3 regions of the Kitasatospora sp. NPDC007106 genome follow, and region 1 is predicted to be linked to each of the others. Evidence: predicted binding sites of a transcription regulator. Region 1 holds the regulator's gene; each other region holds the start of a gene.

What was found. The regulator HrcA, encoded in region 1, represses chaperone genes, less so after heat shock. The targets are predictions, from matches to a motif close to TTNGCACTCNGNNNNNCNGAGTGCNAA.
Region 2: a site for HrcA is predicted at 1,214-1,240, ahead of ABZ641_RS05000 (FmdB family zinc ribbon protein). Genes of this name have one in related genera too.
Region 3: a site for HrcA is predicted at 1,680-1,706, ahead of groL (chaperonin GroEL). Genes of this name have one in related genera too.

Annotation. Positions count from the first base shown of each region.
Region 1 covers NZ_JBEYFP010000009.1:56-3,047, reverse strand. Annotated here, with positions in the region: gene htpX (zinc metalloprotease HtpX) at 1-483, opposite strand, end outside; gene hrcA (heat-inducible transcriptional repressor HrcA) at 755-1,777, shown strand; gene dnaJ (molecular chaperone DnaJ) at 1,850-2,992, shown strand.
Region 2 covers NZ_JBEYFP010000024.1:12,386-15,377, reverse strand. Annotated here, with positions in the region: gene ABZ641_RS05005 (MFS transporter) at 1-1,130, shown strand, start outside; gene ABZ641_RS05000 (FmdB family zinc ribbon protein) at 1,251-1,556, shown strand; gene ABZ641_RS04995 (hypothetical protein) at 1,873-2,154, shown strand; gene mscL (large conductance mechanosensitive channel protein MscL) at 2,232-2,648, shown strand; gene ABZ641_RS04985 (hypothetical protein) at 2,702-2,935, opposite strand.
Region 3 covers NZ_JBEYFP010000043.1:17,595-20,586, forward strand. Annotated here, with positions in the region: gene thrC (threonine synthase) at 1-408, shown strand, start outside; gene ABZ641_RS07395 (MoaD/ThiS family protein) at 439-717, shown strand; gene ABZ641_RS07400 (cold-shock protein) at 1,337-1,543, shown strand; gene groL (chaperonin GroEL) at 1,862-2,992, shown strand, end outside.

The sequences.
Region 1 (2,992 bases):
CACCGTCATCACCGCCACGTCCCGGTGCGCCACGTGCGACAGCTCATGGGCGAGGACGCCCTCCAGCTCCTCCGGCTCCAGCCGGCGCAGCAGGCCGGTGGTCACGCAGACCACCGCCTTCTCCGGCTTGCGGCCGGTGGCGAAGGCGTTCGGCATGTCGTTGCGGGCGACCGCCACCCGGGGCTTGGGCATGTCGGCCAGTGCGCACAGCCGGTCGATCGTGCCGTGCAGCTGCGGGTACTCCTCGGGGGACGCCTCGTGGGCGCCCATCGCCTTCTCGGTGATCTTGTCGCTGAACCAGAACTGCACGACGAACAGTCCGCCCGACAGCAGCACGATCAGCGGCCAGGCGCCGCGCAGTATGACGATCAGCAGCCCGGTGAACCCCACGTAGACCAGGCCGATGAGGAACATCGTCGTGACCATCCGGCCGGTCAGGCCGCGGTCCGGCGCGAAGCGGGAGTGCTGCCGTGTCGACGACATCGCTGCTCCTTCGGTAGCTCGCTGCCTTCGATGCTGCCACTCACCGGCGCACCGGGCACTGCCCGCGGCCCCGAGATCGGTCGAGGATCACGCGGGAGGCCCGTTCCTGCCGTCGGGGGTGGGCCTTACACTGGCAGGTACGAATCTGGCACTCTGCCTTCCGGAGTGCCAAGGATCGGATCGGTCACCAGGTCCAACGGGCGAAGACGGAGGTGCGTGCCCCGTGGCCAACGAGCGCAGGGACGAGCGTCTCATCGACACGCGTGCTGGCGTGCGCCCGCTCGACGAGCGCAGGCTCGCCGTGCTCCGGGCGATCGTCCAGGACTACGTGGGCACCGAGGAGCCGGTCGGGTCCAAGGCACTCGTCGAGCGGCACAACCTCGGCGTCTCGCCGGCGACGGTCCGCAACGACATGGCCGCGCTGGAGGAGGACGGCTTCATCCACCAGCCGCACACCAGCGCCGGCCGCATCCCCACCGACAAGGGCTACCGCCTGTTCGTCGACCGGCTGGCCGAGGTCAAGCCGATGACCGCGCCCGAGCGGCGCGCGATCCGGCACTTCCTCGAGGGCGCCGTCGACCTGGACGACGTCGTCGCCCGCACCGTCCGGCTGCTCGCCCAGCTCACCCGGCAGGTCGCCGTGGTGCAGTACCCGTCGCTGACCCGCTCCACCGTGCGGCACATCGAACTGGTCGCGCTGGCACCCGCGAAGGTGATGCTCGTCCTGATCACCAACACCGGTCGGGTGGAGCAGCGCATCGTCGACTGCCCCGGCCCCGTCGGCGAGACCGTCCTGGCGGACCTGCGGGCCAAGCTCAACGCCAACGCGTCCGGCCGCCGGCTGCCGGACGTCCCCGCGGCGCTGGAGGACCTGCCGAACGCCTTCGAGCAGGGTGACCGGCCGGTCGTCTCCACCGTCCTCGCCACGCTCTTCGAGACCCTCGCCGAGCAGAACGAGGAGCGCATCATGCTGGCAGGCACGGCCAACCTGACCCGCTTCGGGCACGACTTCCCGCTGACCATCCAGCCGGTGCTGGAGGCGCTGGAGGAGCAGGTGGTGCTGCTGCGCCTGCTGGGCGAGACCGCGGAGTCCGGGATGACCGTCCGGATCGGCCGCGAGATCGACTACGAGGGCCTCAATTCCACGTCCGTGGTCTCCGTCGGTTACGGTTCGGGCGACCAGAGCGTGGCAAAGCTGGGTGTGATCGGTCCGACCCGGATGGATTACCCGGGCACAATGGGGGCGGTGCGAGCGGTGGCACGGTACGTGGGTCAGATCCTGGCCGAGTCGTAACAGCGTGCTGCGCCAGGCGGCGCAGCCGGTCGGACGCAAGCACTTCCAGAAGCGGAACAAGCGGAGCATTTGGTGGCCACGGACTACTACGCGGTACTCGGCGTCCGACGGGATGCGGGGCAGGACGAGATCAAGAAGGCGTTCCGGCGCCTCGCACGCGAACTGCACCCGGACGTCAACCCGGACCCGAAGACCCAGGAGCGGTTCAAGGAGATCAACGCCGCGTACGAGGTCCTCTCCGACCCCGCCAAGCGGCAGGTCTACGACCTCGGCGGCGACCCGCTGTCGCCGAACGGCGGCGGTGGCGCCGGGGCGGGCGGCTTCGGCGCCGCGGGCTTCGGCTTCTCCGACATCATGGACGCCTTCTTCGGCGCCGCCGGCGGCCAGCGAGGCCCCCGCTCGCGGACCCGCCGCGGCCAGGACGCCATGATCCGCCTGGAGATCACCCTGGAGGAGGCCGCCTTCGGCACCACCAAGGAACTCCAGGTCGACACCGCCGTCACCTGCACCACCTGCTCCGGCGAGGGCGCCGCACCGGGCACCTCAGCGCAGACCTGCGACATGTGCCGCGGCAAGGGCGAGGTCTCCCAGGTCACCCGGTCCTTCCTCGGCCAGGTCATGACCTCCCGCCCCTGCCCGCAGTGCCAGGGCTTCGGCACCGTCGTGCCGACCCCGTGCCCGGAGTGCGCCGGCGACGGCCGCGTCCGCGCCCGCCGCAACCTCACCGTCAAGATCCCCGCCGGTGTCGACAACGGCACCCGGATCCAGCTGGCCGGCGAGGGCGAGGTCGGCCCCGGCGGCGGCCCGGCCGGCGACCTGTACGTCGAGATCGCCGAGACCAGCCACGCGGTGTTCCAGCGCCGCGGCGACGACCTGCACTGCACCGTCACCATCCCGATGACGGCGGCCGCGCTCGGCACCCAGGTGCCGCTGCAGACCCTCGACGGGCTGGAGGAGGTCGACATCCGGCCCGGCACCCAGTCCGGGCAGTCGATCCCGCTGCACGGCCGGGGCATCACGCACCTGCGCGGCGGCGGCCGGGGCGACCTGATAGTGCATGTCGAGGTGCAGACGCCGACCAAGCTCGACCCGGAGCAGGAGGAGCTGCTGCGGCGGCTCTCCATGCTGCGCGGCGAGGAGCGCCCGTCCGGCCAGTTCGCACCGGGCCAGCAGGGCCTCTTCTCCCGCCTCAAGGACGCCTTCAACGGCCGCTAG
Region 2 (2,992 bases), on a different contig from region 1:
ACCGCCACGGCCAGGCGGCCGTGCTGCTGCCCAGCGTCGCCGTGCACGCCGTGTCGGTGGCCGCGCTGATCGGCCTGGCACTGGGCCACGCCCCGGCCTGGGCGCTGTTCGCAGCCGCCGCCCCCGCGGGCGCCTCGGTGCCGCAGATCGGCGCCATGGTCCGGGCCCGCTGGGTCTCCCGGCTGTCGGACTCCCCGGCCACGCTGAACACCGCGTTCGCCTTCGAGTCGGTCACCGACGAGTTCACCTTCGTGGTCGGCCCGGTGCTGGCCACCGCCATCGCCACCACGGTCACCCCCTCCGCCGCACTGATCGCCGAGGCCGCGCTGACGGTCGCCGGCGGCCTGGCCTTCGCGGCCCAGCGCCGCACCGCCCCGGCCCGCCACCCGCGCACCGCCGGCGGCCGCGGCCCCTCCGCGCTCTCCTCCCCCGGTGTCCGGCTGCTGGCCGGCGCCTTCCTCGGGGTGGGCACCGTCTTCGGCGCCATGCAGGTCTCGGTGACCGCGTTCGCCGAGTCGGTCGGCCGCGCCGGCGCCAGCGGCACCGTGTACGGCATCTTCGCCGGCGGCTCGATGCTCGCCGGCGTGCTCTACGGCCTGGTCGCCTGGCGCCGCTCGGCCCGCAGCCGGATGCTCGGCTGCTACGCCCTGCTGGTGCTCGGCTGCTCGACCCTCTGGGCGATGCCGAACCTCACCGCGCTCTCCGTCGCCGGACTCCTCTGCGGCCTGGCCATCGCGCCGACCCTGATCACCGGCTACACCCTGGTCGAGACGCTCGTCTCGGACGGCGCCAAGACCGAGGCCTTCACCTGGCTGACCGGCGCCATCGGCCTCGGCCTCGCGGTCGGCTCCACCGTCGCGGGCCGACTCATCGACTCGGGCGGGCCGTCCGCCGGCTTCCTCGTGCCGGTCGTCGGCGCGGGCCTCGGCCTGGTCGCGCTGGTCGCCCTGCGGGGGCTGCTGGTCGCTCCGCGGGACGCCGCCACGGCCGCTCCGGTCCGCTCCGCGTCCGGGGCGCAGGCCGCGGACGACGGTCTCCGGGCGGGCGGGCCGGCCCCGGCCGGCACGGCCGCCCGGGACGCCGACGGCACCGGGCCGCGGCAGCTCGTGGGTGCGGGAACCGGGCACTGAGGCCCCGGGCCCGGCGGCCCGGACCCATCTCACACCCGGCATCGCTGGACTGTTCCAGCGGAATACCGCATCATTGACGATCGTTAGCACTCATCAGGCGAGAGTGCCAGGAGGAAGCAAGTGCCCACGTACCAGTACCAGTGCACCGAGTGCGGCAACGGCCTGGAGGCGGTGCAGAAGTTCACCGACGAGGCGCTGACCACGTGCCCCGACTGCCAGGGGAAGCTCCGCAAGGTCTTCTCGGCGGTCGGCGTCGTGTTCAAGGGCTCGGGCTTCTACCGCACGGACAGCCGCTCCTCCTCCAGCAGCTCGGTGAGCTCGGGGTCGTCCTCGACCTCGTCCACCGGCTCGTCCTCGGGCTCGACGTCCTCCGCGCCGGCCGCCGCGTCCTCGGGGTCGACGGCCTCGGCGCCGGCCGCGAGCTGAGTCTTCGCACCGGAGGCCCGGTGCCGCACTCCCCCGTGGAGAGCGGCACCGGGCCTTTGCGTGTGCGCCGGGGGTTGCGGCTGCGCCGGGGGTTCCGGCCGCGCCCCGGTGTACGGCCGGGGTCCTGCCTGCGCCCGGTGTGCGACTGAGCAGGCGTGCGGCATTGATTGCGCCGTTCGGGTGAGGCGGGTTTTCCACAGGCCGGGGTTTTCCACAGGGAATCGGTCGGCAATTCCGGAGGTGCCGGGCTCGGCGCATTCTGCTGTCCGCGGGCCCGGCCGGGTCCGCGGACCGCCGACCGGAGGCCGCCGACACCGTGACCACCCACCTCGCTCCCCCGCCGCCGTGCTCCGTCCCGCCCCGCCGGAGCGTGCCCGACTTCCCGCCGATCCGCCGCGGCTCCGGCGGCCGCCACCGGCTGCAGCAGGCGGTACGCCACCGCCCCGGGGTGCTGGCCGCCGGGCTGCTCGCCGCCGCCACCGCCCTCGCCGCCGGGCCCTTCCGGCCGGGCCCCCCGCCGATGGCGGCCGCCTCCACGGCGACCACCGAACCGGGAGCGGCGCCGCGCTGCACGGGCACCGCCCCGCCCCCGCACTGAGCGGCGGGCGGCAGTGCTCCCCGAAATCCGGCGCGCCGATTTCCTGACCGGCCGATCCGCTGTGGTGTCGTTGCGGGATGAAGGGTTTCAGGGAATTCCTGCTCCGCGGAAACGTCGTCGATCTCGCGGTCGCGGTGGTGATCGGCGCGGCCTTCACGAACATCATCAATGCGTTCGTGAAAGGCATCATCAATCCGATCATCGGCCTGTTCGGCACCAAGGACCTGGCGTCCTACCGCTCCTGCCTGAAGGGCCCGTGCACACTCGCCGCGGACGGGTCCGTCTCGTCCGGCGTCTTCATCCTGTGGGGCGAGGTGCTCAGTGCGGTGGTGCAGTTCGTGATCACGGCCGCGGTGGTCTACTTCGTCTTCGTCCTTCCGATGCTGCACTTCATGGCGAAGCGGAAGACCGCGGAGGAGGAGGTCCTGGAGGCGGAGGAGAAGGAGGTCGTCCTGCTCACCGAGATCCGCGACGCCCTCGTCCGCCGGGGCTGACCGACCGCATGGCCGCCGGACGGGCCCGCGCCGGGCCGCAGCGCCCGCGGGAGCTAGTCGCCGTGGTGCGGGGGCCGCTGGCTCAGGTACCAGTCGAGCCCGCGGGCCGAACCACCGCCGGGGCGCTCGCCCCAGCCGGCGTCGGTGTCGTCGGCGGTCTGCCGGTCCAGCGGGTCGCCGAACACCAGCCGCGCCGCGGACGGCCCCTGCCGCCCCGGCTTCGTGCCGGACTTCCCGCCCGGCTCCTCGCCCGGCTGCCCGTCCTGCTCGACGGTCCGCTCGCCCATCGTCCTGCCTCCCGCTCTCTTCTCCACCAGCCTAGGTGGTGCCGGACGGCCGCGGGC
Region 3 (2,992 bases), on a different contig from region 1:
TGCTCCCCGGTGTCCGCCGCCTTCAAGGCCGGCCACGACGTGATCCGGCCGGTGAAGCCGAACACCATCGCCAAGTCGCTGGCGATCGGCAACCCGGCCGACGGCCCGTACGTGCTCGACATCGCCCGCCGCACCGGCGGCGCGGTCGAGGACGTCACCGACGCCGAGGTGGTGGCCGCCATCAAGCTGCTGGCGCGCACCGAGGGCATCTTCGCGGAGACCGCGGGCGGCGTGACCGTCGGCGTCCTCAAGAAGCTGGTCGAGACCGGGCAGTTGGACCCGTCGAAGGAGACCGTCGCCATCAACACCGGTGACGGCCTGAAGACCCTCGACGCGGTCGCCGACGCCGGACTGACCGCCACCATCCGTCCGACGCTGGAGTCCTTCCGCGCCGCCGGCCTCGCCTGAGCAGCCCACCCCTTCCGCCAAGGAGCACCCATGAGCGCCACCGTCCGCATCCCGACCATCCTGCGCACCTACACCGGCGGTGCGGCCGAGGTCACCGCCGAGGGCGACACCCTGGCCGCCGTCGTCGCGGACCTGGAGCAGAACCACACCGGCATCTCCGCGCGCATCCTGGACGACGCCGGCAAGCTCCGTCGGTTCGTGAACGTCTACGTGAACGACGACGACGTCCGCTTCGCCGAGGGCCTGGAGACCGCGATCAAGGACGGCGCCACGGTGTCGATCATCCCCGCGGTGGCCGGCGGCTGCTGATCCCCGCATTCTTCCCGCGGAGAGCCGCCGCCGGGACCGGAACGCGATTTTCCGGTCCCGGCGGCGGCTCTCGCCGTGCCGGGTGCAATTCGACCGCCTGACGGGGAGTAGAGTTCGGGGCGGTGGCAGTACTCCCCTCCGCGCCGCCCGCCCTGATCAGCGCCAATACCCGGAATTGCGCGCCTAGGCCCGGCCGGTCGGATCGTGTGCGCAAGGCTCCGGAACGGGTCGCGGGGACGTCCGCCCGCTGAGACGGGCCGCGGACGGCGCGGGGACGAACCTGTCAGGCAAGTGTCAGAATTCATGCGGCTATATGTCGTTTTCTGCCCGTTATGTCCGGCGTGAAATGCCGAGATCTGCGGCTTTCATCCCGTCATATCCCTTGTCATGGCTGCCGATTTCCCCGAAGTTGGGCCTGTTGCACAGGGCTCCTGTCCGGATACATTCAGCCGCGGTCGACGCATTCACCCGTCCGCCGGGCCCGCGAAGGGCCTCGGGCGGTGGTCTGCGGCGTGCAGGGCCGTGCCCAGGGGGGGTTCCCTCGGGCCGGCCCACCGGACCTGGGCCCGCAAAGACTGCGGACCCGTGAATGGCCAGCACAGCACAAGGGGAGTTCGGAATGGCTCAGGGCACCGTCAAGTGGTTCAACGCGGAGAAGGGCTACGGCTTCATCGCGGTCGACGGTGGTGCGGACGTGTTCGTCCACTACAGCGCGATCCAGATGGACGGCTACCGCACCCTCGAAGAGGGCCAGCGGGTCGAGTTCGAGATCTCCCAGGGGCAGAAGGGGCCGCAGGCGGACATGGTTCGTGCCGCCGCGGGCTGACCCTCGAAACCTGCGGAGCCCTCGGCTCGTCACGAGCTGGTCGGCGATTCTTCGCGACAGGCCCGTACGACACGTCGTACGGGCCTGTGCCGTGTCCGGAACCGGTGCGGCCGCGCCACGGGACACGGCGAACGGGCTTGCACTCGCCACCGGCGAGTGCTAATCATTGGCGTTAGCACTCACAGCTTGAGAGTGACAAGCGGACCGGGTCGGTGAGGCCCCGGCGAGCGGTAGGGGAAAGGACCCCCGCTCACAGGGCCGTCCGTCGCGGGCACCTCTGGTCCGAGCAGTCGACCGTGTCCCGGAGGACCACTTCAGATGGCCAAGATCATCGCTTTTGATGAGGAAGCTCGCCGCGGCCTTGAGCGCGGCATGAACCAGCTTGCCGACGCCGTCAAGGTCACGCTCGGCCCCAAGGGCCGCAACGTCGTCCTTGAGAAGAAGTGGGGCGCCCCCACGATCACCAACGACGGTGTCTCCATCGCCAAGGAGATCGAGCTCGAGGACCCGTACGAGAAGATCGGCGCGGAGCTCGTCAAGGAGGTCGCCAAGAAGACCGACGACGTCGCGGGTGACGGCACCACCACCGCCACCGTGCTCGCCCAGGCGCTCGTCCGCGAGGGTCTGCGCAACGTCGCCGCCGGCGCCAACCCGATGGCCCTGAAGCGCGGCATCGAGAAGGCCGTCACGGCCGTCTCCGACCAGCTGCTCGCCCAGGCCAAGGACGTGGAGACCAAGGAGCAGATCGCCTCCACCGCCTCCATCTCGGCCGCCGACACCCAGATCGGCGAGCTCATCGCCGAGGCGATGGACAAGGTCGGCAAGGAAGGCGTCATCACCGTCGAGGAGAGCAACACCTTCGGCCTGGAGCTCGAGCTCACCGAGGGCATGCGCTTCGACAAGGGCTACATCTCCGCGTACTTCGCCACCGACCTGGAGCGCATGGAGACCAGCTTCGAGGACCCGTACATCCTCATCGCCAACTCCAAGATCTCCTCGGTCAAGGACCTCCTCCCGCTGCTCGAGAAGGTCATGCAGAGCGGCAAGCCGCTCGTCATCATCGCCGAGGACGTCGAGGGCGAGGCCCTGTCGACCCTGGTCGTGAACAAGATCCGCGGCACCTTCAAGTCCGTCGCCGTCAAGGCCCCGGGCTTCGGCGACCGCCGCAAGGCCATGCTCGGCGACATCGCCATCCTCACCGGCGGCACGGTCATCTCCGAGGAGGTCGGCCTCAAGCTGGAGAACGCGGGCCTCGACCTGCTGGGCACCGCCCGCAAGGTGGTCATCACCAAGGACGAGACCACCATCGTCGACGGTGGCGGTGACAGCGAGCAGGTCGCCGGTCGCGTGAACCAGATCCGCGCCGAGATCGAGAACAGCGACTCGGACTACGACCGCGAGAAGCTCCAGGAGCGCCTCGCCAAGCTGGCCGGCGGCGTGGCCGTCATC